DNA from 2 places in the Nonomuraea sp. NPDC050547 genome. Region 2 is predicted to be linked to the other one. Evidence: predicted binding sites of a transcription regulator. Region 2 holds the regulator's gene; the other holds the start of a gene.
The links. The regulator HspR, encoded in region 2, represses chaperone genes until heat shock. The targets are predictions, from matches to a motif close to ANTTGAGTCNNNNNGACTCAANT.
Positions count from the first base shown of each region.

Region 1: a site for HspR is predicted at 11,258-11,280, ahead of lon (endopeptidase La). Genes of this name have one in related genera too.

Region 1 covers NZ_JBITGW010000002.1:202,211-216,789, reverse strand. Annotated here, with positions in the region: gene ACIBHY_RS05455 (ABC transporter ATP-binding protein) at 1-9, shown strand, start outside; gene ACIBHY_RS05450 (ABC transporter permease) at 19-759, shown strand; gene ACIBHY_RS05445 (S1C family serine protease) at 840-2,057, opposite strand; gene ACIBHY_RS05440 (acyl-CoA synthetase) at 2,208-3,731, opposite strand; gene ACIBHY_RS05435 (C39 family peptidase) at 3,750-4,778, opposite strand; gene ACIBHY_RS05430 (hypothetical protein) at 4,891-5,481, opposite strand; gene ACIBHY_RS05425 (MetQ/NlpA family ABC transporter substrate-binding protein) at 5,646-6,479, opposite strand; gene ACIBHY_RS05420 (methionine ABC transporter permease) at 6,508-7,164, opposite strand; gene ACIBHY_RS05415 (methionine ABC transporter ATP-binding protein) at 7,520-8,464, opposite strand; gene lon (endopeptidase La) at 8,884-11,244, opposite strand; gene ACIBHY_RS05405 (sensor histidine kinase) at 11,398-12,660, shown strand; gene ACIBHY_RS05400 (response regulator) at 12,657-13,316, shown strand; gene ACIBHY_RS05395 (hypothetical protein) at 13,335-14,579, opposite strand, start outside.
Region 2 covers NZ_JBITGW010000009.1:149,358-163,936, reverse strand. Annotated here, with positions in the region: gene ACIBHY_RS23365 (hypothetical protein) at 1-931, opposite strand, end outside; gene ACIBHY_RS23360 (RNA polymerase sigma factor) at 915-1,451, opposite strand; gene dnaK (molecular chaperone DnaK) at 1,596-3,467, shown strand; gene grpE (nucleotide exchange factor GrpE) at 3,467-4,099, shown strand; gene dnaJ (molecular chaperone DnaJ) at 4,115-5,305, shown strand; gene ACIBHY_RS23340 (heat shock protein transcriptional repressor HspR) at 5,310-5,660, shown strand; gene clpB (ATP-dependent chaperone ClpB) at 5,667-8,246, shown strand; gene ACIBHY_RS23330 (hypothetical protein) at 8,415-9,068, shown strand; gene ACIBHY_RS23325 (catalase) at 9,155-10,603, opposite strand; gene ACIBHY_RS23320 (MFS transporter) at 10,703-12,067, opposite strand; gene ACIBHY_RS23315 (helix-turn-helix transcriptional regulator) at 12,140-12,958, shown strand; gene ACIBHY_RS23310 (CapA family protein) at 13,009-14,070, shown strand; gene ACIBHY_RS23305 (SDR family oxidoreductase) at 14,081-14,579, shown strand, end outside.

The DNA.
Region 1 (14,579 bases), on a different contig from region 2:
ACCGCCTGAGGAGTGCGCATGTCCAGCTTGATCCTGGCTCACACCCGCTACCTGATGATCGAGCAGCTGCGGGTGCCGATCGGCCTCGTGGCCAGTTCCTTCTTCCCCGCCGCGACGATGCTGGCGTTCGTGGTGCCGTTCGCGGGCGACGACCCGGTCGCCGCCACGCGGTCCACGGGCTCCATGATGCTCTTCGGCGCCATCTCCGCCGCGCTGATCTCACTGGCCGTCTCGGTGTCACAGGATCGCGAGCAACCCTGGAACCCCTACCTGCGCACGCTGCCCGCCGGTCCGGTGCCCGCCTTCGCCGGCCGGATCGTGACGACGGTGATCTCCATGTTCATCTCGGTGATCCCCGTCCTGATCATCGCCGCCGCCTTCACCTCGGCGCGGATCACCCCGGTGCGGCTGGCGCTCGCCCTGGGCGCGCTGGTCGTCGCGACGATCCCGTTCATGCTGCTGGGCCTGTTCATCGGCTACATGATGCCGTCGAAGGGGGCGATCGCGGTGTCGCAGGTGGCGTTCTTCCCGCTGGCCATCCTGGGCGGGCTCATGCTGCCGCTGGAGATCATGCCGTCGTTCGTCCGGACGCTGTCGCTGTTCCTGCCCAGCAGGGGCGCCGGCGAGCTCATGTGGTGGACCGTCACGGGCATGTCCCCGAACGTGACCGCCCTGGTGACGCTGGCCGGCTGGATCGTCGCGACGGCCGCGCTGGCCGCCTGGGCCTACCGCCGCGACGAGGGACGCCGCTTCGCCTAGCCGCCCGCCCAGGGGTACGAACGGGGGTGCGCCGCCGAGTCCGCAGCGATCTCGACGGCGCACCCGTCCGTGAGGGGGTCCTATTTCTTCTCTTCGAGGGTAACGGTCACTTCGCTCTGCTTCCCGTCCCTCATGTATATGATCTTGACCTGTTGGCCTGGTTTGAAACCTCTGACCTGTCCGACCACCGTATCCCCACCATCGACCGGCTTGTCGCCGATTCGCGTGATGAGGTCGCCCTGCTTCAGGCCGGCCTTGGCGGCGGGGCTGTTCTCGGTGATCTGGCGGACCAGCGCCCCGGGCACGTCTCCGCTGGCGTCGGTCACGCTCACCCCGAGGAAGGCGTGCTTCACGGTTCCCGTGGCGGCGAGCTGGTCGGCCACCTGCTTGGCGGTGTTCACCGGGATGGCGAAGCCCAGGCCGATGCTGCCGTTGCTGCCGTTCGTGGCGATCGCGGTGTTGATGCCCACCACCTGGCCGGCGGCGTTGACGAGCGCGCCGCCCGAGTTACCGGAGTTGATCGAGGCGTCGGTCTGGATGGCGCCGCCGATGCTGGTGGGCGGGGCGGAGTCCTGACCGCCGCGGCCCCAGCCGGGCGGAACCTGCTGCTCCTGCTCACCGCCGACGTTGAGCGTGCGGTCGAGCGCGCTGACGATGCCGGAGGTGACCGTCCCCTCCAGGCCGAGCGGGCTGCCGATCGCCAGGACGGCGTCGCCGACCTTCAGCTGGTCGCTGTCGCCGAGCTCGGCCTTGGTCAGCCCGGAGACGCCCTCGGCCTTGATGACGGCCAGGTCCGTGGACGGGTCGGTGCCGACGACGGTGGCCTTGGCGGTCTTGCCGTCACTGAACTTGACCGACAACTGGCTGCCCTTGCCGTTGGCGGCCACGACGTGGTTGTTGGTGAGGATGAGGCCGTCCTCGGAGAGCACGACGCCGGATCCGCCGGCGTTCTGGCCCTGGATCATGACGACGGACGGCTGTACCTTGGTCGCCACCTCGCTGATCGTCATCTGGTTGGAGGCCGGCTTGAAGGCCGGGCTCGGCGCCGACTGGACGATCTGCGGCGTCTGGAAGGCGCTCGTGATGGCCGCCCCCGCGACGCCGCCGCCGATCGCCATGGCCGCCAGCGCCAGGCCGGCGATCGCCTTCTGTCCCCCGGTGAAGCCCTGCTTCTTGGCCGCGGGCGGCGGCGGGGGCGGCGCCAGGATCGCCGTGTCCTGGCTGGGGAAGCCCCCGGCGGCCGGCGGCTTGGCGCCGAACTGGGTCCAGCCCTGCTCGCGAGGCTCGTTCGCGTCCATCGTCATCTCCTCAAGTCCCGATGCCTCAAGGGTGCCAATGTCGCTGTTAAGGCAGCTTAAGCCGGTGATCAGAGGCTTCTGAACGGGCTGACGCGGGCCTTATCCGCCCTGGTCGGATGAGTCCGGGGCGGTGAGATTCTCATGCGATTCTCAGGCCGGCTTCGGCCAGTACTCGTCACGGAGCAACCGCTTGTAGAGCTTGCCGGTGGGATGGCGGGGCAACTCCTCCCGGAAGTCCACGGATTTGGGGCACTTGAAGTGCGCCAGCCGCTCTCTGCAGTACGCGATGAGCTCGGCCTCCAGCGCGGGTCCCGCCTCGCTCATGTCGGCGGGTTGCACCACGGCCTTGACCTGCTCGCCCATCTCCTCATCCGGTACGCCGAAGACCGCCACGTCGGCCACCTTGGGATGGAGGGCCAGGACGTTCTCCGACTCCTGGGGGTAGATGTTCACGCCGCCGGAGATGATCATGTAGGAGCGGCGGTCGGTGAGATAGAGGAAGCCCTCCTCGTCCAGGTAGCCGATGTCGCCGAGGGTGGTCCAGCCGCGGCCCCCCGGGTCCTGGGCGGCGCGCGTCTTGCCGGGATCGCCGTGGTACTCGAAGGTGAGGCCGTCGGAGAAGTAGATCGTGCCGTGCTCGCCGGGCGGCAGGTCGTTGCCCTCCTCGTCGAGGATGTGCACCTTGCCCAGCAGGGACCGGCCGACGGTGCCCTTGTGCGCGAGCCAGTCCTGGGGGCCGGCGTAGAGGAAGCCGTTGCCCTCGGTGCCCGCGTAGTACTCGTGGACGATCGGGCCCCACCAGTCGATCATCTGCTCCTTGACGGGGACGGGGCAGGGGGCGGCCGCGTGGATCGCGAACTTAAGACTGGAAATATCGTGCTTTGTCCGCTCTTCTTCGGGAAGTTTGAGCATTTTGATGAACATGGTGGGCACGAGCTGCGAGTGCGTGACGTGATACTTCTCAACAAGTTCTAGGTAGCGGACCGGGTCGAACTTCTCCATCACCACCACCGTCGCGCCCAGCCGCTGGAAGGTCATGCAGTAGCGCAGCGGCGCGGCGTGGTAGAGCGGCGCGGGCGAGAGGTAGACGCTGTCCCGCTCCGGCGCGAACAGGAACGACACCAGGTTGAACAACGCCCCCGGCTCGTCCAGCGCCGCGTGCGACAGCTTGGGCTTGACGCCCTTCGGCCTGCCGGTGGTGCCCGAGGAGTAGAGCATGTCGGCGCCCTGCGACTCGTCCTCGATCGGCGTGACCGGCTGCGCGGCCACCGCCTGCTCGTAGGAGTCGAAGCCGTCGGCCACGCCGTCCAGCATGAGGCGCAGCCGTACGCCGGTCACGGCCCGCGCCACGTCGGCCAGTTCGGCGCTGGTGATGAAGACCTGGGCCTCGCAGTTGTCCACGATGTAGGCCAGTTCGCCGGCCTGCAGCCGGGAGCTGACCGCGGTGTAGTACAGGCCGGATCGGTGTGCGGCCCAGGCCACGGCCAGGAAGAGCGGATGGTTGGGCAGCATGAACGCGATGTGGTCGCCCGGCCGCAGCCCGGCGGAGCGGAACAGGTGGGCCAGCCGGTTCGACTCCTCGTCCAGCCGGCGGTAGGTGAGGACCTCCCCGGAGCCCGCCATGATCACAGCGGGCTTGTCGGGGGTGACTGCTGCGATGGCTCCCGGATACATGAACCGAACGATATTCGGTTAAGCGTCGGGCCGGAAGGGCCTGATGACGTAGACGGTGCCCGTACTGGAACGTTGCCAGGCTCGTTCGAAGGCCTTGCGCGGGTAGATCGCCCGCACGCCACGCGCCGCCGGGTCGTTGGCGATGACGTCGCCGTCGCGGGTGAAGCCGGTGACGACCATGAGGTGGCCGGCGGAGGCGTACCCGAGCTCCTCGCGGGTGAAGGCCAGCGAGGTCACGACCGGAACCCCCGCCGCGACCAGGTCTTCGACCTCGGCCAGCGAGCGCATCCTGGCCACCGACGCGTCGAGTCCGAAACTTCCGGCATATGCGGTGTTGAAGGCCCAGTTGCCGGTGCCGCCGTAGGCCTTGTCGAAGGTGTGCCTGGCCGCGTGGTCGACCGCCGGGTCCGGGTCGGAACGCGGCACCCAGGACATCTCTTCCGGCCGCGGCCCCTTCTTCCAGTAGGCCAGCACCATCGCGGTTGCGGTCGGGCCGCACCACGCCGCGCCGCCGTGGCCGGCGTGCGCGAGCTGCGACTTGCGCGGCACCGCGAGCTCCCGCCCCCAGGCCCGCCCGCCGCGGGCTCGCGTGCCGCCCGCGCGCGAGGCCACCGCGCCCAGCGTTCGGATCTCCGGCAGCGCGGCGGAGCCCGGCCGCCGATACAGCGACACGCGCAGCCGGTAGGCGGTCACCGCCCGCCCCGCCTTGAACACGTCGGCGGCGACCCGCCCCTGGGCGTCGGCCTGCCCTTTCACGGTGGTCCGCACGCCGTCATAGGACCAGCGGCCCATCACGTACCACCCCGATCCGGGCACCCGCAGCTCCACCCTGACCCAGCTGCCCGGCGGAGTCGCGGCGGTCCACGACGGCACGATCTCGGTGGCGGCGAACCCGATCCGCCGCATCGGCCCGGTCCAGCGGGCCACCTCCCAGGCGCCCGCCCGTACGAAGCCACCGGCCACGAGACCGGCCTCCCGCCGGTAGACGACCCGCCCGTCCCCCGCCTGCCCCGGCATCACCATCAATATCGCGATCAGAATGCGCACCTTTTATCCATGGCCGCATTCGCGCATGTCCCACCCCAAAATTTCCTCCAGGTACGGCGAAGCCGCGATCTCGACGGGGAGAGATCGCGGCTTCGCCGCCCAACCGCGGGGATCAGGAGAAGTGGTACACGGGCTGCCAGCCCGAGTGGTGGCTCTTCGGCCCGAAGAAACCGCCCCGGCTCACGTCCACGTAGATGTGCGCGGCGTTCTTACCGGAGAACGAGTAGTGCTTCGGGTTCTTGGTGCAGTTCCTGAAGTTCTTGAAGGAGGTCGAGCCGTCGAAGCCGACGACCTTGAACGTCTCCCACGCGCACTTCTTGCCGCCCCACCACTTGGTGTTGGTGAGCTTGCTGTCGACTGTGTAGAAGTAGTGGTGCTTCCACTTCCACACCTTCTTCTTGACCTTCTCCACGACCCACTTGCAGTGCTTGTCGCCGTGCTTGTCCTTCCAGCAGATCTGCTTCTTGACGTGGAAGGTCTTCCAGTACCAGAACTTGTAGGGCTTCTTGTCGACGCTGACGTGACCCTCGGCCCTGGACTTGTGGTCGCTGGAGAAGTAGGGCCCCCAGTCCGCCTCGTAGTAGGGCGAAGCGGTGGTGGTGGCCGTGGTGGTGGCGGTCGTCGCGCCGGCGACGGCCGGGGCGGCGACGGCGGCCATGGTGGCCGCCGCGACGCCGATCAGGATTCGTGAGACGAATCGCACTTCGAGGTCCTCCTCGGGAGAGGTTGTGCTGACTCGTCATTGGTACGTCGCGGGGATTGCCGAACACTTTCAAATTACTTGATAAGGCTCTTTTCCCGATCTTTGACAAACAATAAAGATCCCCCTCCGGAAATCACCGGGGAGGGGGATCTTTATTTTCCGCGTCACTCGGCCGGGATGACCGCGCCCGCGTACTTGCTCCTGATGAACTCCTTGACCTTCGGGTCCTGCAGCAGCTTGCCCAGGGTCACGACGCCCGCGTCCTTTTCGTGGCCTTCCTGCACGACCAGGCCGTTGACGTACGGGTTGCCCTCGGTCTTCTCCAGCACCAGCGCCTGCGAGGCCGGCTTCAGGCCCGCCTCGATGGCGTAGTTGCCGTTGATGACCGCCGCGTCGACGTCCTCTAGCGAGCGGGGCAGCAGCGGCGCCTCCAGCGGCTTGAAGGTCAGCTTCTTCGGGTTGCCGGTGACGTCGCGCTCGGTGGCGGCGGTGCCGACGCCCTCCTTCAGCGTGATCAGGCCGTTGTCGGCCAGCAGCTTGAGCGCGCGGCCGAGGTTCGTGGCGTCGTTCGGCACCGCGACGGTCGCCTCGTTCGCCAGCGCGGCGACGTTGGTGATCTTCTTCGAGTACAGGCCCAGCGGCTCCAGGTGGACCGGGGTGACGAAGCTGAGCTTGGTGCCCTTGGACTTGTTGAAGTCGTCCAGGTACGGCTTGTGCTGGAAGAAGTTGGCACCCAGCTGGCCCTCGTTGAGCTGCACGTTCGGCTGCACGTAGTCGGTGAACTCGACCACCTCGAGGTTCAGCCCGGCCTGCTTGGCCAGGTTGTCCTTGACGAAGGTGAGGATCTCCGCGTGCGGCACCGGGCTGGCGCCCACCTTGAGCACCGTGTCGGCCGACTCGGCGGCCGGCTTGGCCGAACTGGTGGCGGACTGCGACGTACCGCATGCGGCGAGCAACAACGACAGGGCAGCGACACCCACGAAAGCGCGAATCTTCATATTGATCTTCCTTTTGATGTGAAAAGAACTACTTGTGCGACATGCGCCGCGCGACGAGGTCCCCGAGGCTCTGGATCAGCTGCACGAGCACGATGAGCACCACGACCGTGGCGACCATGACCTGCCCCTCGAACCTCAGATACCCATAACGGACGGCCAGGTCCCCAAGCCCGCCGCCGCCGACGGTCCCCGCCATGGCCGAGTACCCGACCAGCGCGACCACGGTGACGGTGATCCCCGCGACGATCCCGGGCAGCGCCTCCGGCAGCAGAACCTTCCGCACGATCGCGGTACGGCCGGCGCCCATCGCCTGGGCCGCCTGGACCACATCCCCGCCGACCTCCCGCAGCGCCGTCTCCACGAGCCGCGCGAAGAACGGCACCGCGCCCACGGTCAACGGCACGACCACGGCGATGGTGCCGATCGTCGTCCCGACGACCAGGCGGGTGAACGGGATGATCGCGATCATCAGCACGATGAACGGCAGCGACCGCCCGACGTTGACGACCGCCCCGAGCACCGCCTTGAGCGCCGGAACCGGCCGCAGCCCACCCCGATCGAACACGACCAGCGAGACGCCGAGCGGCAGCCCGAGCACCACGGTGAACAGAGTGGCCAGCCCCACCATGGCCGCCGTCTGCCCGGCGCCTTCCCAGAGCAGCGGAACAATCTCATCCCAGCTCACAGAACCCCCCACCCTTCAGCCACCGAAGCAGCTCCCGCCCCACCGACCTGAAAGCCCAGCGCACCACGCACCCGCCCCGGCCCGGTTCCCTGCGCCGAGACGGCGGGGTGGTGGTCGGGGGTGGGCGGCGCAGCAGGTGCGGCGGGTGACAGGGGCACGGTGGCGGGCCACGTACGCGTCGTGGCGGCGCGGGCCACGTCCGACGTGCGCGGCGCTCGGATGATCGGCGCGAGCCCACGGCGGCGGGCGGCGCCCACCTGGCCCCGCCGTAGCGGAAGAGCGGCGCCCGCACGGACGGGCAGCGGGCGAACGGCGAGTCGTCGCAACGGACGCGCGGCAGGGGAGAGCGGGAAGATCACGAGGCCACCTCCACCAGCAGGCCCTTGTCGCGCAGGTACGAAAGCGCGGCCGGGTCGCCGGAGAGGGTGACGCGCAGGCGGCCCACGCGGGACCCGGCGAGGTCTTCGATGGCGCCGCCCAGCACGTTGATGTCGGCGTCGAACTTGCGGACGACCTCCGAGATCACCGGCTCGTCGGCGTGGCCGGTGAAGGTGAGGGTGATGTCGCCCGGTGACGGTGCGGGCAGGGGGAAGATCTCGCGCGTCAGGCGCGAGCCCGGGGTGCGGATGAGGCCGGCGATGGTGCCGGATTCCTCGATGCGGCCGCCGGCCATGATGGCCACCGAGTCGCAGACCGCCTTGACGACGTTCATCTCGTGGGTGATCAGCAGGATGGTGAGGCCGAGTTCCGTGTTGAGGCGCTTCAGGAGCCCCAGGATGGAGTCGGTGGTGGCGGGGTCCAGGGCGGAGGTGGCTTCGTCGGACAGCAGCACGGCCGGGTTGCCGGCCAGGGCTCTGGCGATGCCGACCCGCTGCTTCTGGCCGCCGGACAGCTGCCTCGGGCGGTCTGCGCCGCGGCCGCCGAGCCCGACGAGGTCGAGGAGTTCGGCGACGCGGCGTTCGCGTTCGGCCCGGGGCACGCCCATGACCTCCAGCGGGAACGCCACGTTGCCCGCGACGGTCCGCGACGACAGCAGGGCGAAGTGCTGGTGGATCATGCCGATGCGCTGGCGGGCCTGGTTGAGCTCGCGGTCGCCGAGCCGGGTCAGGTCCTGGCCGTCGACGGTGACGGTGCCGGCGTCGGGGCGTTCGAGGAGGTTGACGCAGCGCAGCAGCGTGCTCTTGCCGGCGCCGCTCTGGCCGAGCACGCCGAAGATCTCGCCCTTGCGCACGTGCAGGTCGACGCCGTCGAGCGCGGCGGTGTCCCCGTACTGCTTGCGCAGGCCGGAAGCCTGGATCACGAAATTTCCCCATCACGGATGGCGACCACGCGTGGGCGGGCCGCTGAGACGAACTCGAGCTGGAACAGGCTGGTGAGGGGGAAGGGCTAGCGCGTGCCGGGGTGGAAGGGCAGGTGGCTGAGCCTGCGCAGCACGTAGCTGGGTGGTGCGATCATGAGGAGGTACCTTCGGCGAGAACGGGCGGGCGGGTCGCTCAGCGGGCCTGACAGGCCATCGCGCGCATTCGGCGCATGCCACGACACATGACGTCGCCCATGGCGCTCATGTCTTTCGCGTATGCCTCGTTCACGCTGGTGCCAACGACCTCTTTACCGTGCCCTATTCCCCCGGCCGGTTGTGAGCTGCCTCACGGGCGTGGAACGCCAAGCTGCCCCGCCGTACCAGATCCAGCTGGTACGGCGGGGCAGGCGCGGGAGGCGTCAGGCGGCCGCGGAGGCGGCGACCTTGGCCGGGGCGAGGGCGATGTCCAGGACCTCGCGCACGTCGCCGACCGCGTGGATGGTCAGCTCGTCGCGGATCTCCTGGGGCAGATCGTCCAGGTCGGGCTCGTTGCGGGCCGGGATGAGCACCGTGGTGATGCCCGCCCGGTGCGCCGCGAGCAGCTTCTGCTTGACGCCGCCGATCGGCAGGACCCGCCCGGTGAGCGAGATCTCGCCGGTCATCGCGACGTCGTTGCGGACGAGGCGGCCGGACAGCAGCGAGGCCAGGGCGGTGGTGAGCGTGACGCCCGCCGACGGACCGTCCTTGGGGACGGCGCCGGCCGGGAAGTGCACGTGCACCGACCGGTCCTTCAGCGCGGTGACCGGCAGCTCCAGCTCCGCGCCGTGGCTGCGGAGGTAGGACAGGGCGATCCTGGCCGACTCCTTCATCACGTCGCCGAGCTGGCCGGTGAGCGTGAGCCCGGTGTCGCCGGTCTCGGGGTCGGCCAGCGACGCCTCGACGTAGAGGACGTCGCCGCCCGCTCCGGTGACCGCCAGGCCGGTGGCCACGCCGGGCACCGACGTGCGCTGCTTGGACTCCGGCAGCGACGACTCGGGCACGAACCGCGGGCGGCCGAGGTAGTCGACGAGCGCCTCGGCGCTGACGGTGACGGGGACCTCGTCCTTCGCCGCGATCTTGCGGATCACCCGGCCGACCGCGCGCTCCAGGGAGCGCACGCCCGCCTCGCGGGTGTACTCGGTGGCCAGGCGGCGCAGCGCGCCCTCCTCGAAGGAGATCTCCGCGGCCTCGAAACCGGCCTGCTTGAGCTGCTTGGGCAGCAGGTGGTCGCGGGCGATGGCGAACTTCTCGTCCTCGGTGTAGCCGTCGAGGGTGACGACCTCCATGCGGTCGAGCAGCGGCCCGGGGATGGCCTCCAGGACGTTGGCCGTGGCCAGGAAGAGCACGTCCGACAGGTCGAGCTCGACCTCGAGGTAGTGGTCGCGGAAGGTGTGGTTCTGAGCCGGGTCGAGCACTTCGAGCAGCGCCGCGGTCGGGTCGCCCCGGTAGTCGGCGCCGACCTTGTCGACCTCGTCGAGCAGGACGACGGGGTTCATCGAGCCCGCCTCCCTGATCGCGCGGACGATGCGGCCGGGCAGCGCGCCCACGTAGGTGCGCCGGTGGCCGCGGATCTCGGCCTCGTCGCGCACGCCGCCGAGGGCGACGCGGACGAACTTGCGGCCCATCGAGCGCGCGACGGACTCGCCGAGCGAGGTCTTGCCGACTCCGGGAGGACCGGCGAGGGCGAGGACGGCTCCGCTGCGGCGGCCGCCCACCACGCCGAGGCCCTTGTCCTGGCGGCGCTTGCGCACGGCCAGGTGCTCGATGATGCGGTCCTTGACGTCGTCGAGGCCGGTGTGGTCGGAGTCCAGCACCTCACGGGCGCCGTTGATGTCGTAGGTGTCGTCGGTCCTGGTGTTCCAGGGGATGTCGAGGACGGTGTCGAGCCACGTGCGGATCCAGCCGGTCTCGGGCGACTGGTCGGAGGTCCGCTCCAGCTTGTCGACCTCCTTGAGCGCGGCCTCGCGCACCTTCTCGGGCAGGTCGGCGGCCTCGACGCGGACGCGGTAGTCCTCTTCCTCGCTCTCGGCCGAGTCGCCCTTGAGCTCCCTGAGCTCCTTCTGGACGGCGGAGAGCTGCTGGCGGAGCAGGAACTCGCGTTGCTGCTTCTCCATGCCCTCCTGGACGTCCTTGCGGATCGTCTCGGCGACGTCGAGTTCGGCGAGGTGCTCGCGTGACCAGTCGACCAGTTTCGCCAGCCGGTCGGCCGGGTCGGGCGCCTCCAGCAGCTCGACCTTCTGCGCGGTGGTCAGCCACGGCGTGTAGCCGGAGCTGTCGGCCAGCACGGAGGGGTCGTCGATCTGGTTGACCTGGTCGACCACCTGCCACGCGCCGCGCTTCTGCAAGATGGTCGTGGCCAGCGCCTTGTACTCGCGGGCCAGCTCATGCGCGTGCTCGCCGGGCTCCACGCGGTCGACGCTGTCGGCCTCGACCCACAGGGCCGCGCCGGGCCCGGTGGTGCCGGTGCCCACGCGCACGCGGTTCACTCCGCGTACGACCGCCGCCGGCTCACCGCCCGGCAGTCGTCCGACCTGCTCCACCACGGCCTGCACACCGATCGCGCCATATCTGCCGTCGATCCGGGGAACGAGAAGCACCCGTGGCTTGTTGCCACCGGATGCCTGGGCCGCGTCTATCGCAGCACGCACCTCGGAGTCGGACAGGTCGAGCGGCACCACCATTCCGGGCAGGACGACCTCGTCGTCCAGCGGCAGCACCGGGAGGATCAGCTTCTCACTCATGCGAACTCCCAAGGGTTGAGTTATACCGACTCAATTCATCGGAGCCTCTGAATGTTCCCAAGCTTGCCGATGTTCGCTCACGGCGATCGTAATCATGTAAGTAGCCCTTGAGAGTGACGCGGGCTACCCGGCACCGGCCATAGGGTCGTTCAGGTGATATCCGCCCTGGTGCGGCCGCTGAAGTTCGCACTGTTCACGGGCAAAGCCGAGCCGCCTCCCTTCACGACCCGCCGCACGCGCGTCCCCGCGCCGCGCTGGCTGACCCCCTTCACCACCCTCGACGGGGTACGGCTGGCCGAGCTGGCCCTCGCCCTCTACCTGTACGGCGTGGCCGGCTCCGACCTGTGGGACCGGCTGGACGCGCAGAAGGTGGAGGCGCCCTCGCCGCTGGTGCTCCAGATGGCCTTCCTGGCGCTCTCCCTGCCCGTGGCCCTGCGTGACCGCTGGCCGCTGGGCGCGTGGCGGGCGGCGCTGGTGACGCTGCCGGCGTACGTGTTCGTCGACCGGACGATCGACGGGTTTCCCCCTCAGGGCATCTCCTACACGTGGCCGCTGGTCCTGACGTACGTGCTGGTCCTGTACACCGTGGCCTCACGCAACACCGAGGGCGTGTCCATCGCCGTCTGGGTCGTCTCGATGGCCTTCGTCGGGGTGGTCAACACCAACGTGCTGCCCATGGCCGGGGCCGTGTTCGCGGTGCCGCTGGTGCTCGGCTACAACGTGCGGGCCCGGCGCGGGGCCTCGGCCAGGCTGGCCGAGGAGTCGCAGCTCAAGGTGGTGGCCGAGGGGGCGCAGGCCGTTCTGGAGGAAAGGGCGCGCATCGCGCGCGAGCTGCACGACGTGGTCGCGCACCACATGTCGGTGATCGCCATTCAGGCCGAGGCGGTGCCGCTCAAGGCGGCCGGGGACGCCAGGCAGTTGGAGGAGGGGCTGGCGGTGATCCGCTCGCTGTCGCTGGACGCGATCGCCCAGCTCCGGCAGGTGCTCGGCGTGCTGCGCGACGCCGACGGGCGCAAGGAGACCACGCCGCAGCCGGACCTGGAGCGGATCGACGCGCTCGTGGCCAACGCGCGGGCGGCCGGGCTGGCCGTGCTGTTCAGAAGATCGCCGCAGGTGGAGGAGGTGCCGCAGGCCGTGGGGCTGTCGGCGTACAGGATCGTGCAGGAGTCGCTGAGCAACGTCATGCGGCACGCGCCGGGGGCGACCGTCTCCCTGGAGGTCGCGCGGGAGCGGGACGAACTGGTCGTACGGGTCGCCAACGGCCCCGGCGCCAGGCCCGCCGAATCCTCGGCCGGGGCCGGGCACGGGCTCGTGGGCATGCGGGAACGGGCGGTGCTGCTCGGCGGCACGCTGGAGGCGGGGCCGATCGCCGACGGCTTCGAGGTCGTCGCCCGGCTGCCCCTGGAGGCGGCGTGATCAAGGTCATGATCGCCGACGACCAGGGCATGGTACGCACCGGCTTCACCGTCTTCCTCGGCGCCCAGAGCGACATCGAGGTGGTGGGCGAGGCGGCCGACGGCGCGCAGGCGGTCGAGCGGGCGGCGGAGCTGCGGCCCGACGTGATCCTGATGGACGTGCGCATGCCGGTGATGGACGGCCTCGAAGCAACCCGAATCATCGCTCAACGCGAGGATATTTCGGCCAGAATCCTGATCCTGACCACCTTTGATCTGGACGACTACGTCTACGAGGCCCTGCGCTCCGGTGCCAGCGGCTTCCTGCTGAAGGACGCCTCGGCCGTCCAGCTCGCCGAGGCCGTCCGTGTGGTCGCCGGCGGCGACGCCCTCCTGGCCCCCGCGGTAACCCGGCGCCTCATCCGCGAGTTCGCCCGCCTCGGCGGCCCGCGCGCCCCGTCGACCCGCCGCCTGGGCCGGCTGACCGAGCGCGAGACCGAGGTCCTCGTCCTGGTCTCGCGCGGCCTGTCCAACCAGGAGGTCGCCGCCAAGCTGGTCCTGTCGGAGCAGACGGTCAAGACACACGTGGGCCGTGTGCTGACCAAACTCGGCCTGCGCGACCGCGCCCAGGCCATCGTCTACGCCTACGAGAGCGGCCTCGTCCGCCCGGGAGACTGACGACGGCTTCCCGGGGCGTCAGCTCGCGACCGAGACCGTGACCGTCCGGCCGTCGCGGACGGGCAGGACCGCGACGGTGTGGCGGACGCCGTCGATCGTCTTCTGGACGCCCGGCACGCGGTGTCCGGCGACCGTCAGCCAGCGGTGCCCGGCCGGGAAGCGGGCCTCCCAGAACGTGAGCCCACCGGTGCGGTTGGTGAAGGTGGTCGACGTCCGGCCGTCGTGGCGGACGTCCACGGTGCCGCCGCCGACCGGTACGGCGTCCACGCGCAGCCAGGGAATGTCGCCGGGCAGGCGCGACTGGGTGGCGACCGTGCGCCTCGGGGCGTCGGGCTGGACGCCCATCAGGCCCTCGACGGTCTGGCTGACCAGGGTGAACGGAACCTCCGGATAGTCCCCGTTGAGGCCCTGGCGGTTGCTGACGTGGCGGGCGTCGCGCTGGTCGTAGACGTGCTGCATCCACTTCCAGGCGGTGTCGTTGCGGTTGTGGCGGAAGAAGGTGTCGGGCAGGTAGGTGATCGCCTCGATGTTGGCCGGCCGGTCGGGGCCCGAGGCCTGCGCGTCGACGAAGTCGAGGTAGGCGTCGTTGCGCGGGCCGGCGTCGATGATGCCCTTCATCGGCATGAACCAGCTGTTCTCCTTGCCGAAGCCGGTCAGCGGGGCGCCGTCGATCGTGTACGCGCGGACGAACTCATCCGTGCCGGGCTTCACGCTCCACGTCTGGTTGAAGTAGCGCTTGAGGTCGCGGGCGCGGGCCCCGGTCTCCATCGACAGGCGCACCTCGCGCTTGTCCAGGGCCATGTCGGCCAGCGCCCGGTAGGCCTGGTACTGGGCGCCGATGCCGTCGCCGGCCTCGGCCAGCGGCTCGCGGCTGACCTCGTTGTAGCTGGCCACGCCCTGGAAGATGCCCCTGCCGGTGCCCTCGGCGACGCCGTTCGGCTTGGCGCCGTCGTGCTGCTCGACGAAGCCGGTGGTGGCGTTGCGGTAGTAGTCCCAGAAGACCGGGTCGTCGAGGTAGGCGCGGTCGCCGGTCCAGCGGAAGGCCTGGTTGGCCTTCTCCACCAGCTCGAACGTGGCCGGCACCTCGCGCACGAAGTTCGTCGGCGACTTGTAGTCGATCGTGTGCCAGGTCCTGGCGTCGAAGTTGATCGCCCACACCGGATAGAACTTGTGCTCCGGCGTCGCGCTGGCGGCGAACGAGCGCAGCATGTTCTTGTTCTCCGCGTCGAAGCCCAGGATGTGCGCGCCGGCGAGCTGGTGGGC
Region 2 (14,579 bases):
CGATCCGGCCGCCCTTGACGGCGTAGGCGACATTGGCCTGCCAGGCGCCGTTGTGGAGGCTGATGAAGAGGCGGTACTTGACGGGCACGTCGTTGAAGGTCCCGCCCTCCCCGCCCAGGTCCACGACCAGGCCCTCGCGGCCGAGCGGATCGCGCGCGACGCCGTGCGCGCGGGTGCCGGGCTGCCCGGCCAGCACGCGCAGCACCCCCGCCCGCACCTGGGGACTGATCGGCATGTACAACATGTTGCCGAGCACGGGGGCGAACTCCGCGAAGGATTCGCGGAAACCCCGCTCGTTCCAGATCCGGTTGTACTCCCGGAACTTCCGCTCCAGAGCCCCGGTCTCCGCGGGCAGCGCCGCGAGGTCGGCCATGGTGAAGTCCGCGACGGACCTGTCGCCGTACCTGCCGCCCCAGTCGCCGCTGAAACCCCACACGCACTTGCCGCCGGCCACCCGCCACAGCATGACCTGATCACCGGCCGACCGCGGCAGCCAGTTCTCGGTCCGCGTCTTGTCGTCGGCCGTCCGTGACGTCCGCCAGTACCGTCGTGGCGGCTCATGCAGCTTCTCGATCCGCGCGGCGAGGTCGAGCATGGCCTGGTTCGGCCCCGGCTTCGGAGAAGGCGCCGGGGTCAGCACCGGGGCGGGCGCCGGCGCGAGGTTCGCGGCCAGCGCGACGACCACCGCCACGACCGCCGCCGTCGCCACTGCGGCCCATGCCCAGCTCCTCCGTGCCCAGTTCCTCGGCGCCCAGTTCCTCGGTACCCAGTTTCTCCGTGCCAGGCTCCCTCGCGAGGTGAGCCGGCCCGGCCGCGGCCGGGTCCGCGCGGCCGCCGCCTTGGCGCGCCCTCTCGCCACGACCTCGTCCGACGGCGGCCGGGCGTCGGGCAGGGCACGTGCGAGCAGCTCCAGCTCATCCATCGACTCCACCGAACTCCTCCTTGAGCGCCTCGCGCAGTTGCTTGCGCGCCCGGTTGAGCCGGGACGCGACGGTTCCGTAGGGGATGTCCAGAGCCGCGGCCACCTCGGCGTGGCTCAGCCCGGCCAGCGCGACCAGCAGCACCACGTCGCGGTCGCGCCGCTTCAGCCCGGCCAGCGCCCCCGCGAGCGGCCCGGTGAAGCGCGCGGCGTCGATCCGGTCGAGGACGGCGTCCTCCCGGTCGTCCCAGTCGCGCTCGGCCGCGCGGGCCAGCGCCTTCCACCTCCTGCTCTCGGTACGGCGGTGCCGAGCGACCAGGTTGGTGGCGATGCCGTACAGCCAGGGCCTGACCTGACCCGCCGCCGGGTCGTAGCCGCCGCGCAGCGCGGCCACGAAGACGTCCGCGGCCAGATCGTCGGCGACGTCCTCGGTCAGGCGGCGGGCGATGTAGCGGTGGATCTCACCGAAATATCGGTCGAAGAGATCGGGTGGAACCCCCAGCGGATCTGCCCCGTTACGCGTGTTGTGCACGATCACACCCGTTCTTGCCCGATGCCGCGGAATGCTTTCACGCTCATCGGGGTTGAGTCGGGTAGGCTCAACTCGTTTGACAAAGGCCACTCGGCTTCGTAAGTTGAGCCCATCGGACTCAACTTTGACTACAAGGACGTACTCATGGCACGTGCGGTAGGTATCGACCTGGGGACGACCAACTCTGTCGTCTCGATCCTCGAGGGCGGTGAGCCCACCGTCATCGCCAACGCGCAGGGCTCGCGGACCACGCCGTCCGTGGTCGCCTTTGCGAAGAACGGCGAAGTCCTGGTCGGCGAGGTCGCCAAGCGACAGGCCGTCACCAACGTGGACCGGACCATCCGCTCCGTCAAGCGGGAGATGGGCACCGACTGGTCCCAGGAGATCGACGGCAAGAAGTTCTCCCCCCAGCAGATCAGCGCGTTCGTGCTGCAGAAGCTCAAGCAGGACGCCGAGGCGTACCTGGGCGAGAAGATCACCGACGCGGTGGTCACCGTCCCGGCGTACTTCAACGACGCCCAGCGTCAGGCGACCAAGGAGGCCGGCACCGTCGCGGGCCTCAACGTCCTGCGCATCATCAACGAGCCGACCGCGGCCGCTCTGGCCTACGGGCTCGACAAGGACCAGGACCAGACCATCCTCGTCTTCGACCTCGGCGGCGGCACGTTCGACGTGTCCCTGCTCGACGTCGGCCAGGAGGACGGCCACGGCTTCGTCGAGGTGAAGGCCACCTCCGGTGACAACCACCTCGGTGGCGACGACTGGGACCAGCGCGTCGTCGACGAGCTCGTCAAGCGCTTCCAGAACGCCCACGGCGTCGACCTGGCCAAGGACAAGATGGCTCTCCAGCGTCTCCGCGAGGCCGCGGAGAAGGCGAAGATCGAGCTGTCCAGCCAGTCCGAGACGAACATCAACCTGCCCTACATCACCGCTTCCTCCGAGGGGCCCCTGCACCTCGACGAGAAGCTCACCCGCAGCGAGTTCCAGCGGCTCACCGCCGACCTGCTCGAGCGGACCAAGGGCCCGTTCCACCAGGTCATCAAGGACGCCGGCATCAAGGTCGCCGACATCGCCCACGTGGTGCTCGTCGGTGGTTCGACCCGCATGCCCGCCGTCTCCGAGCTCGTCAAGGAGCTGACCGGCGGCAAGGAGCCCAACAAGGGCGTGAACCCGGACGAGGTCGTCGCCATCGGCGCCGCCCTGCAGGCCGGTGTGCTCAAGGGTGAGGTCAAGGACGTCCTGCTGCTCGACGTGACCCCGCTGTCGCTGGGCATCGAGACCAAGGGCGGCATCTTCACCAAGATCATCGAGCGCAACACCACGATCCCGACCAAGCGCTCCGAGGTCTTCACCACGGCCGAGGACAACCAGCCGTCGGTGCAGATCCAGGTGTACCAGGGCGAGCGTGAGATCGCTTCCTACAACAAGAAGCTGGCCACCTTCGACCTGACCGGCATCGCCCCGGCGCCGCGCGGCATCCCGCAGATCGAGGTCACCTTCGACATCGACGCCAACGGCATCGTCAACGTCTCCGCCAAGGACCTCGGCACCGGCAAGGAGCAGACGATGACGATCACCGGCGGCTCCGCGCTGCCGAAGGACGACATCGAGCGCATGATGCGCGAGGCCGAGTCCTACGCCGAAGAGGACAAGCAGCGCCGCGAGGAGGCCGAGGTCCGCAACAACGCGGACGGTCTGGCCTACCAGACGGAGAAGTTCCTGCGCGAGAACGACGACAAGGTTCCCGGCGAGATCAAGACCGAGGTGAACGAGGCGCTCACCGAGCTGAAGAAGGCTCTTGAGGGCACCGACACCGACGTCATCCGCACGAACGCCGAGAAGCTGGCGACCGTCAGCCAGAAGATGGGCTCGGCGATCTACGCCCAGAACCAGCAGCAGGGCGGCGAGGGCGCTCCGCAGGACGCCACTCCCGGCCCCGAGCAGGACAAGAGCGACGACGACGACGTGGTCGAGGCCGAGATCGTCGACGACGACCAGCCGAAGAAGGACAAGTGATGCCGGGGGCAGACGAGCCGGTGATCCGCGACAACCGCAAGATCGACCCCGAGACGGGCCAGGCGCGCCAGAGCGCCGGGTCCGACTCCCAGGACGCCGCCGGCGCGGGCACGACCCCCGCGCCCGGCGCGGGCTCCGCCAACGGCGGCGGCGAGTCGAACACCAGCGGCGCACCCGGCTCCGACACCATCCTGCTGGCGGAGCGCACCGCCGATCTCCAGCGGCTCCAGGCGGAGTACACCAACTACCGCCGCCGGGTCGAGCGCGACCGCGTCGCGGTCCGCGAGCAGGCCATGGCCGGGATTCTCGCCGAATTCCTGCCGGTCCTCGACGACATCGGCAGGGCCCGCGACCACGGCGAGCTCACCGGCGGCTTCGCGAAGGTGGCCGAGTCGCTCGAAGCGGCCGTCACCAAGCTGGGGCTCAGCTCGTTCGGGCAGAAGGGCGACCCCTTCGACCCGACCATCCACGAGGCGCTGATGCACAGCTACTCGTCGGAAGTGTCCGAACCCACCGCCATCGAGGTGCTGCAGTCCGGGTACCGCCTCGGAGAGCGGGTGCTGCGCCCGGCGCGAGTGGCCGTGGCGGAGCCGGACGACTCGCCGGCTGACGACGACAACGACGAAAACTAAGACGAAGGGCCATCGATGAGCACCAAGGACTACCTGGAGAAGGACTACTACGCCGTCCTTGGTGTGCCCAAGACCGCCACCGCAGACGAGATCAAGAAGGCTTACCGGAAGCTGGCCCGGCAGTATCACCCCGACACCAACCAGGGTGACTCCGTCAAAGAGGCCAAGTTCAAGGAGATCTCCGAAGCCAACGACATCCTGTCGGACACCAAGCGCCGCAAGGAGTACGACGAGGCCCGGACGCTGTTCGGGTCCGGCGTCGGCGGCCAGCGTCCCGGCGGTGGCGGTTTCCCGTTCGACCTCGGCGACCTGTTCGGCGGCACCGCCGGCCAGCAGAGCGGCGGCAGCGGTGGCGGCGCGGGCGAGCGGCTCGGCGACCTGTTCGGCGGGCTGTTCAACCGGGGTGGCGCCGGCACCGGCCGTACCGGCGGCACGACCAGGCCGCGGCGCGGGCAGGACATCGAGTCCGAGGTCACACTGACCTTCACCGAGGCGGTGGAGGGCAGCACGGTCTCGCTCCGGCTGACCAGTTCGGCCGCGTGCAAGTCGTGCACCGGCACCGGCGCCAAGGCCGGCACCACGCCGCGCGTCTGCCCGACCTGTGAGGGCACCGGCGCGGCCAGCCGCAACCTGGGCAACTTCGCCTTCTCCGAGCCCTGCCGTGACTGCAAGGGCCGTGGTCTGATCGTCGACGACCCCTGCCCCGACTGCGACGGCAGCGGGCGGGCCAAGAGCACCCGCACGATCCAGGCGCGCATCCCCGCGGGAGTGGGCGACGGCCAGCGGGTCAAGCTCAAGGCCAAGGGCGCGCCGGGCGAGAACGGCGGGCCCGCGGGCGACCTCTACATCGTCACCCACGTGAAGCCGCACGCCGTCTTCGGCCGGACCGGCGACAACCTGACCATCACGGTGCCCGTGACCTTCACCGAGGCCGCCCTGGGCGCCGAGATCAAGGTCCCGATCCTCAAGGGCCTGCCGGTCACGCTGCGTATCCCCGCGGGTACTCCCAACGGGCGCACCTTCCGCGTCCGGGGCCGCGGCGTCACCCGCAAGGACGGCACCAAGGGCGACCTGCTCGCCAGCGTCGACGTGCTCGTGCCGGAGACGCTCGATGAGAAGTCGCGCGACCTGCTGACGGAGTTCAGCACGGCCACCGCGGGCGACGACCCGCGCGCCGAACTCATCCAGCGAGCCAGAAGCGAGTAAGCCGATGGACGCCAACTATTTCGACCTGTCCGACGACACCCCCGTCTACGTCATCTCGGTGGCCGCGCAGCTCTCGGGACTGCACCCGCAGACGCTGAGGCAGTACGACCGGCTCGGACTGGTCAGCCCCGGCCGCACGGCCGGACGCGGCCGCCTCTACTCCACGCGCGACATCATCATGCTCCGCGAGGTCCAGCGCCTGTCCCAGGAAGAGGGCATCAACCTCGCCGGGATCAAGCGCATTCTCGAGCTGGAGAACGAGGCCCTGCGGCTGCGTGAGGAGGTTCACCGGCTCAGGGCCGAGATGCAGATGGTGAGGGCGTTGATCCGCTACGAGCTGCCACCGGGGGCGTAAGAACACATGGACTACAAGCTCACCCAGAAGAGCCAGGAGGCGCTGTCGGGGGCCATGCGGCGTGCCGCCGCCGAGGGCAATCCGGAGATCGCCCCGGCCCACCTGCTGACCACGCTGCTGGCCCAGACGGGCGGCACCGCCGTACCTCTGCTGGAGGCCGTCGGAGCCGACTGGAAGGCGATCCGCGCGAAGTCGGAGGAACTGCTCGCGGCGCTGCCGAAGGCGCAGGGCGCCACGGTGTCGGCGCCGTCGAGCTCGCGCCAACTGCTCACCGTGATCAACACGGCCGCGCAGCGCGCCAAGCGGCTGGAGGACGAGTACGTCTCCACCGAGCACCTGCTCGTCGCGCTCGCCGCCGACGGCGGCCAGGCCGCCGGCCTGCTCAAGGCTCAGGGCGCCACGCCCGAGGCGCTGCTCGACGCCTTCGAGAAGGTACGCGGCAACGCCCGCGTCACCAGCGAGACTCCGGAAGACACCTACAAGGCGCTGGAGAAGTACGGCGTCGACCTGACCGAGCGGGCCCGCAGCGGCAAGCTCGACCCGGTCATCGGCCGCGACTCGGAGATCCGGCGCGTCGTCCAGGTGCTCTCGCGGCGTACCAAGAACAACCCGGTCCTGATCGGCGAGCCCGGCGTGGGCAAGACCGCCGTCGTCGAGGGGCTGGCCCAGCGCATCGTGGCCGGTGACGTGCCCGAGTCGCTGCGCAACAAGAGGCTGATCTCGCTCGACCTGGGCGCGATGGTCGCCGGGGCCAAGTACCGGGGCGAGTTCGAGGAGCGGCTCAAGGCCGTGCTCTCCGAGATCAAGGAGAGCGACGGGCAGGTCATCACCTTCATCGACGAACTCCACACGGTCGTCGGCGCCGGGGCCGCCGAGGGCGCCATGGACGCGGGCAACATGCTCAAGCCGATGCTGGCCCGCGGCGAGCTGCGGATGATCGGCGCGACCACGCTCGACGAGTACCGCGAGCGCATCGAGAAGGACCCGGCGCTGGAGCGGCGTTTCCAGCAGGTCTACGTCGGCGAGCCGACCGTCGAGGACACCATCGCGATCCTGCGCGGCCTGAAGGGCCGCTACGAGGCGCACCACCAGGTCGTGATCGCCGACAGCGCGCTGGTCGCCGCCGCCGCGCTGTCCGACCGCTACATCACCAACCGCTTCCTGCCCGACAAGGCCATCGACCTGGTCGACGAGGCCGCCTCCCGGCTCCGCATGGAGATCGACTCGCGGCCCGTCGAGATCGACCAGCTCCAGCGCAACGTCGACCGCATGAAGATGGAGGAGCTCGCCCTCTCCAAGGAAACCGACGAGGCCAGCCAGCAGCGCCTGGAGCGCCTGCGCAAGGAGCTGGCCGACCGCCAGGAGGAGCTCAACGCCCTGGTCGGCCGCTGGGAGCGGGAGAAGGCCGGGCTCAACAAGCTGGGCGACCTGAAGAAGCAGCTCGACGAGGCCCGCAGCACCGCCGAGCGCTTCCAGCGCGACGGCAACTACGCCGAGGCCTCCAAGCTGCTCTACGACGAGGTCCCGCGCCTGGAGAAGGAGCTGGAGATCGCCGGCGCCGCCGCCCAGGAGGCCGAGTCCCAGCCGATGGTCAAGGAGGACGTCGGCGCCGACGACATCGCCGAGGTCATCTCCTCCTGGACCGGCATCCCCGCCGGACGCCTGCTGGAGGCCGAGACCGCCAAGCTGCTGCGCATGGAGGAGGAGCTCGGCCGCCGCCTCATCGGACAGTCCCAGGCCGTCCAGGCCGTCTCCGACGCCGTACGGCGCAGCCGCGCCGGCATCTCCGACCCCGACCGGCCCACGGGATCGTTCATGTTCCTGGGCCCGACGGGCGTCGGCAAGACCGAACTGGCCAAGGCGCTGGCGGAGTTCCTGTTCGACGACGAACGGGCCATGACCCGGATCGACATGAGCGAGTACTCCGAGAAGCACAGCGTGGCCCGGCTGGTCGGCGCGCCTCCTGGATACGTCGGCTACGAGGAGGGCGGGCAGCTCACCGAGGCGGTACGGCGGCGGCCGTACACCGTGGTGCTGCTCGACGAGGTCGAGAAGGCGCACCCCGAGGTCTTCGACATCCTCCTGCAGGTGCTCGACGACGGCCGGCTGACCGACGGGCAGGGGCGCACGGTCGACTTCCGCAACGCGATCCTCATCCTGACCTCCAACATGGGCTCGCAGTTCCTCGTCGATCCCAAGCTGGAGAACGGCGCCAAGCGCGATGCGGTGATGGGCGCGGTGCGCAACGCGTTCAAGCCGGAGTTCCTCAACCGGCTCGACGACGTGATCCTGTTCGACGCGCTCGGCTCGGAAGAGCTGGGCCGGATCGTCGACCTGCAGATCGACCGGCTGGCCCACCGCCTGGCCGACCGGCGCATCACGCTCGACGTCACCGCGGCGGCCCGCGAGTGGCTCACGCTCACCGGCTACGACCCCATGTACGGCGCCCGGCCGCTGCGGCGGCTGGTGCAGTCGGCGATCGGCGACAAGCTGGCCAAGGAGGTGCTGGCCGGGGCGGTCGTCGACGGCGACACGGTCCGGGTGGACCTGGGCGACGACGAGCTCACCGTGGAGCGCGCCGCCTGAGGTCAAAGGCGATCTCCGGCCGGGGCGGCCGGGTAAGGTCTGGCCCACCCTTCGGGCAAGCACCCCTCCCTGTCCCGGCCGCGTGACTAGCTTCAGCGTTCGTCGGATCACCAAGAACGATCAGGGGGACGTGAAGTGTCATCTCGGAGCATCCGAAGCATCCTTGCGGTGGCCACTCTGACCACGGGAGTGAGCTGGCTGGTCGCGGGCCCCGCGCTGGGGGCGGACTACTGCGCCGACAGGGTCGCCGCCCTGCGGGCGCCCACCACGGTGGCCTCGGTCTGCGAGGAGCTGCTCGACCTGCGGATGAGCGGCAACTACGGCGAGAGGATGACCGCGCCCAAGGACAGCGACCTGGCGATGTCCGCCGAGACGCTGGCCAGGAAGGCGGGCCTGCCCGGCCTGTCGAAGGCGTCGGCGGTACTGAGCCTGGCGGACCTGGGCGGCGTTGCCGCGGCCGCCGGCGCGCCGTCGATGCCCACCGGCACGCCGGGGGTGGCGGGCCTGAGGAGCGTGGCGAACGTGCCCACCGCGCCCGATCTGCCGGGTCTGCCCAACACCCCGGCGATCCCCGGCACGCTGGCGGCGCTGCCGGCGGTGCCGGTCGAGGGTGAGGTGCCCACGCTGCCCGACGCGTCCGGCCTGGTGGCCGGCGTGGAAGCCCCGATCGCTCTGCCGCAGCCGGCTGAGACCGTGACGGACCAGATCACCGGCAGGCTGCCCGAGACGCCAGGCAAGGCGCTGGAGGCGGTACCGGTGCCCGAGAGCAAGCCGGTGACCGGGGGGATCGCCGACCTGCTCAACGGTCTCAAGCTGAGCTGACCGCGCGGGCGGCGCGCGCCCGCCGTCCGCGAGCCATGAGAAAGGGCCGCGACCCGCCAGGTCGCGGCCCTTCGCTCGTGCCGGGGTCAGGACAGGCCGAGGCCCTGGGAGACGCCCTGCCCGAGGTCCTTGTGGACGTTGCTCCAGTACTCCACGACGCGCTTCTTCATCTCCGCCGTGACCTCGGGCGCGGAGGCGTGGCCGACGATGTTGCCGACCAGGTGCTCGCGGTCGGTCTCCGACAGCACGTTCTCCCACAGGGCGCGCGGCTGGCCGTAGTCGTCGTCCTCGGCGTGCAGCGTGTAGGCCGAGCGGATGATCTCGCCGGCGACCTTGTAGTCCGATCCGGCGTACGGGGCCGGGTCGGCGGCGGGGCCGTTCACGCTGTTGGGCGCGTAGACGGGGTCCTGCTGGTTGCGGAAGGTCATCGGCCCGTCGAAGTTGTAGCTGTTCACCGGTACGGCCGGCGCGTTGATCGGCAGTTGCTGGTAGTTCGGCCCGATCCGGTACCGATGGGTGTCGGGGTAGGAGAACAGGCGGCCCTGGAGCATCTTGTCCGGCGAGGTGTCGATGCCCGGCACCAGGTTGGACGGCTCGAACGCGGCCTGCTCGACCTCGGCGAAGTAGTTGTCCGGGTTCCGGTTCAGGGTCATCGTGCCGATCGTGATCTCGGGGTAGTCGCTGTGCGGCCACACCTTGGTCAGGTCGAACGGGTTGAACCGGTAGTCGGCCGCCGCCTCGAACGGCATGACCTGCACGTTCACCGTCCACGACGGGTGCTCGCCGGCCTTGATCGCCGTGTGCAGGTCGCGGATGTGGTGGTCGGGGTCGGCGGAGGCCAGCGCGTCCGCCTCGGCCGCGGTGAGGTTCTTGATGCCCTGGTCGGTCTTGAAGTGGTACTTGACCCAGAACTTCTCGCCCGCGGCGTTGTACCACAGGAACGTGTGCGAGCCGAAGCCGTGCATGTTCCGCCAGCTCGCCGGGGTGCCGCGGTCGCTCATGAGGAACGTGACCTGGTGCGCCGACTCCGGCGAGAGCGTCCAGAAGTCCCACTGCATGTTGTTGTCGCGCAGGTGGTTGTCGGCGCGCCGCTTCTGGCTGTGGATGAAGTCCGAGAACTTCTGCGGGTCGCGGATGAAGAAGATCGGCGTGTTGTTGCCGACGAGGTCGTAGTTGCCGTCCTCGGTGTAGAACTTGATCGCGAAGCCGCGGGGGTCGCGGGCGGTGTCGGCGGAGCCCAGCTCACCGGCCACGGTCGAGAAGCGCAGGAAGAGCGGCGTCTCCTTGCCCTTCTGGAACAGCTTGGCCTTGGTGAACTGGCTGACGTCCTCGGTGATCCGCAGCACGCCGTGAGCGCCTCCGCCCTTGGCGTGCACCACTCGTTCCGGGACACGTTCGCGGTTGAAGTGCGCCATCTTCTGGATCAGGTAGTGATCCTGAAGCAGCAGGGGGCCGTTCGGTCCGACGGAGAGCGAGTGCTCGTCGCTCGGCGCGGGGATACCGGCGTCGTCGGTGCTGATTGGCCTGGTGGTCATCGCGAGGTCCTCCCGAATTCCGGACGTGGACGGGGACCCTGACGGGTCCCCCTCTCCTCGCAACCTATGCCCTTAACACGAATGATTCAAGTAAAGGAGTCATCCAAGTTTTGGTCTGACGAGGAAAAGAGAGGACAAGCCCGCCAGTACGGCCAGCCCCGCCAGCGCCACCGCGGTGGCCCCCTCGCCCTGCGCCATGAACAACGTCCCCACGGTCGCCACCCCGATCACCTGGCCGAGCTGCATCACCGTGAGCAGCGCGCCGCTGGCGTCGGCGGCGTACTCGTCCGACACCGACTGTGTGGCCAGGTTGGTGACCGCGATCTGCACACCCAGCCCGGCGCCGATGAGTGCGCTCAGCACGGCGTACGGCCAGCCGCCCCCGCTGACCAGCCCGAGCCCGAAGTACGCGGGCGCCGCCACCACGTACCCGAACGGCAGCAGCGTCCGCTGCAATCCGGCAGGCAGCCGGGGCCACAGCAGCCCGACCCCCGCGAACGCCACGGCGCACGGCACCAGCATCAGCCCCGACTGCAAGGGCGTCAGGCGGAGCTCACCCTGCAGATGCAGCGCCGAGGTGAACAGGAACGCGCCCCACGTGGCGGGCCCGAACAACAGCACCCCGAGCCCCGGCCGCATGCCCGGCGCCCGCAGGACGGAGGCGTCCACCAAGGGCCGCCCCCCGCGGCCCGACACCCAGCGCTCCACACGGACGAAGACATAGAAGACCACGGCGCTGAGCCCGATCGAGACCCAGCCCCACACCGGCCAGCCCAGGTCGCGGCCGAGCACCAGCGGCACCACGAACAACAGGACGGCCACCGACAGTGTGACGAGCCCGAGCGGGTCAAGGCCGGTGCGCCCGCCGCCCCCGTCGGGCGGCAGCACCCGGAGCCCGGCGATCAGCAAAATGGCCCCGATCGGGACCATCACCAGGAACAGCACCCGCCAGCCCAGCCCGAGCCCGAGCATGATGCCGCCGAGTGCCTGGCCGACCACGATGCCGCCGCTGACGACGGCTGACCACAGGCCCATCGCCCGGCCTCTGGCCGCGCCGTGGTAGTTGCGCTGGATGAGCGTGAGCACCTGGGGCATCATCAGCGCGGCGCCGGCGCCCTGCGCGAAGCGGAACACCACGAGCCACCCGGTGGTGGGCGCCAGCCCGGAGCCCAGCGTGGTCAGGGTGAAGAAGGCCAGCCCGGCCAGGAAGGTGTTGCGGTAGCCGAAAAGGTCGCCGACCCGCGCGCCCGTGATCAGCAGGACGGCGTAGACGATGGTGTAGCCCGCCACGATCATCTGCAGGCCCGCGCCGGAGGAGTGCAGGTCCCGCTCGATGGTCGGGATGGCGACGTTGACGATGTTGACGTTCAGGATGGCCAGGAACTGCCCGACGAGGATGATCGCCAGGAGGATTCCGCTGGTCTTCGTCCTTTCCTGTTGGGGGGCAAGGGTGGCAGTAGTCATGACTACCAGATTGCGACAGACTGGATACCAGTAACGAGAGCCCATTTATCCTGGTATTGGAGGTACCTGGCTATGAAGCGGACCGACCTCGCCGCCTACCTCCGCAGCCGCCGCGAGCGCATCACCCCCGACATGGCCGGCCTGCCGCCCGGCACCCGCCGGCGTACGCCCGGCCTGCGCCGCGAGGAGGTCGCGCAGCTGGCCGGGGTGGGCGTGACCTGGTACACGTGGCTGGAACAGGGGCGGCCGATCAACGCCAGCATCCAGGTACTGGAGGCCATCTCCCGCACCCTCCAGCTCGACCCCGCCGAGCGCCTGCACCTGTTCCGGCTGGCCGGGCACCAGGATCCGGTACCCGTCGCCGACTCCGGCCGGGTCACTTCGGAGATGCGCCAGATCCTCGACCAGCTGAGCCCGATGGCCGCCTGCATCGCCACCAGCCGGCACGACATCCTCGCCTGGAACGCCGCGTACGCCGCGATCTTCCCCGAGATCGTCGAGGGCGAGCCGAACACCCTCTGGCTCACCTTCACCCGCGGCGACCTGTTCACGCGGCTGGTCAACCGGGAGGACGAGCTGGCGCGGGCGGTCGCCGTCTTCCGCGGCGCCTACAGCAGGCACGCGCACGACCCATGCTGGAAGGAGTTCGCCGAGAAGCTGATCGCGGCCAGCCCGGACTTCGCCCGGATGTGGGCGCGGCAGGACGTGGCCGACCCCGGACGCCGCGACAAGGTCTTCGTCAACGACGCCGTCGGCGAGCTCCACTTCACCACCACCAACTTCAGCTGCGACGCGGCCACCGAAACCCGCATGATCATCTATACCCCCGCGAACGAGGCAACCCGCTCCGGAGTGGTGTGGTTGACCGCACACACCCGCGAATCCGTCTGACATGGCATGCTCAATCCCTGAAGTGTGGGATCGAGGAGAAGTAGCCATAGATGAGACACCGCCCTGCCCTCCTGGCATTAGCCGTGGCCGTCACCGTGGCCGCATGCTCCGCGGCCCAGTCGGACCCGGATAGGTCCCCCGCGCGCAAGTCGATGCCGACCTCCCCCGAGGTGCCGACCAAGACCGCCGCCGAGCGGGAGCCGTACACGATCTCCTTCGGTGGGGACGTGCACTTCGAGGGCGTCTTACGCGCCCGGCTGGACGGCGACCCGCGCACCGCGTTCGGCCCGATCGCCAGGGTGCTGAGCCGGGCCGACCTGGCCATGGTCAACCTGGAGACGGCGATCACGACGGGCGGGACGAAGGCTCCGGGCAAGCAGTTCACCTTCCGGGCGCCGATCACCGCGTTCTCCGCGCTGAAGGCGGCCGGGATCGACGTGGTCAGCATGGCCAACAACCACGGCATGGACTACATGCAGACCGGCCTGGCCGACTCGCTGGCCGCGATCAAGCGCTCGAAGTACCCGGTCGTGGGCATCGGCAGGAACGAGGACGCCGCCTACAAGCCGTGGCGCAGGACCGTGAACGGCAACCGCGTCTCGATCATCGGCGCCACCCAGGTGCTGGACGCCGAGTTCATCCAGGCCTGGACCGCCACCGACAGCCAGGGCGGCCTGGCCTCGGCCAAGAACGAGGAACGGCTGATCCAGGAGGTCAGGAAGGCCCGCCGTACCTCCGACACGGTGATCGTCTATCTCCATTGGGGCACCGAGCGCATGACCTGCCCGAACCCGGCGCAGCGCTCCCTGGCCCCCAAACTGGCCAAGGCCGGCGCGGACGTCATCGTCGGCGGCCACGCCCACGTCCTGCTCGGCAGCGGTTACCTCGGCAGGTCCTACGTCAACTACGGCCTGGGCAACTTCCTCTGGTACGGCAACAGCCCCAGCGGCGTCCTCACCCTGACGATCAACGGCCGCAAGGTCATCAAGGACCAGTGGACCCCCGCCAACATCCAGGGCGGCACCCCCATCCCCCTGACCGGCACCGCCCGCACCCAGGCCGTCACGAGCTGGAAGGCGCTCCGCTCTTGCACAGGACTGTCCGCCCGTTAATCATTGGACCGTGCGTCTAATACCGTCTGGCGATGTACGGCTCGCGCTCTTCGAGGAAGGCGAGCGGGAGAACCCCACGATCCTGCTCGTCCACGGCTACCCGGACACCCACCGCGTCTGGGACGAGGTCGCCGGTCTGCTCAGCGAGCGCTACCACGTGGTCCGCTACGACGTGCGCGGAGCCGGGCAGTCCGGCGCACCGCACGACCGGCGTCACTACTCCTTCGACCACCTGGCCGCCGACCTCGGCGCGGTGCTCGACGAGATCGGCAAGCCGCGTGTCCACCTGGTCGGGCACGACTGGGGCTCGCTGCAGTGCTGGGAGGCGATCGGCCGCCCCGGCATCCGCGAGCGCGCCGCCTCCTTCACCACCTTCGGCGGCCCCGGCCTCGACCAGGCCGCCCACTTCCTGCGCTACGGCGGCCGCCGCGAGGTCGCCGGCCAGCTCGCCAGGTCCTGGTACATCGGTGCCTTCCAGCTCCCCGTCCTGCCCGAACTGGCCTGGCGCG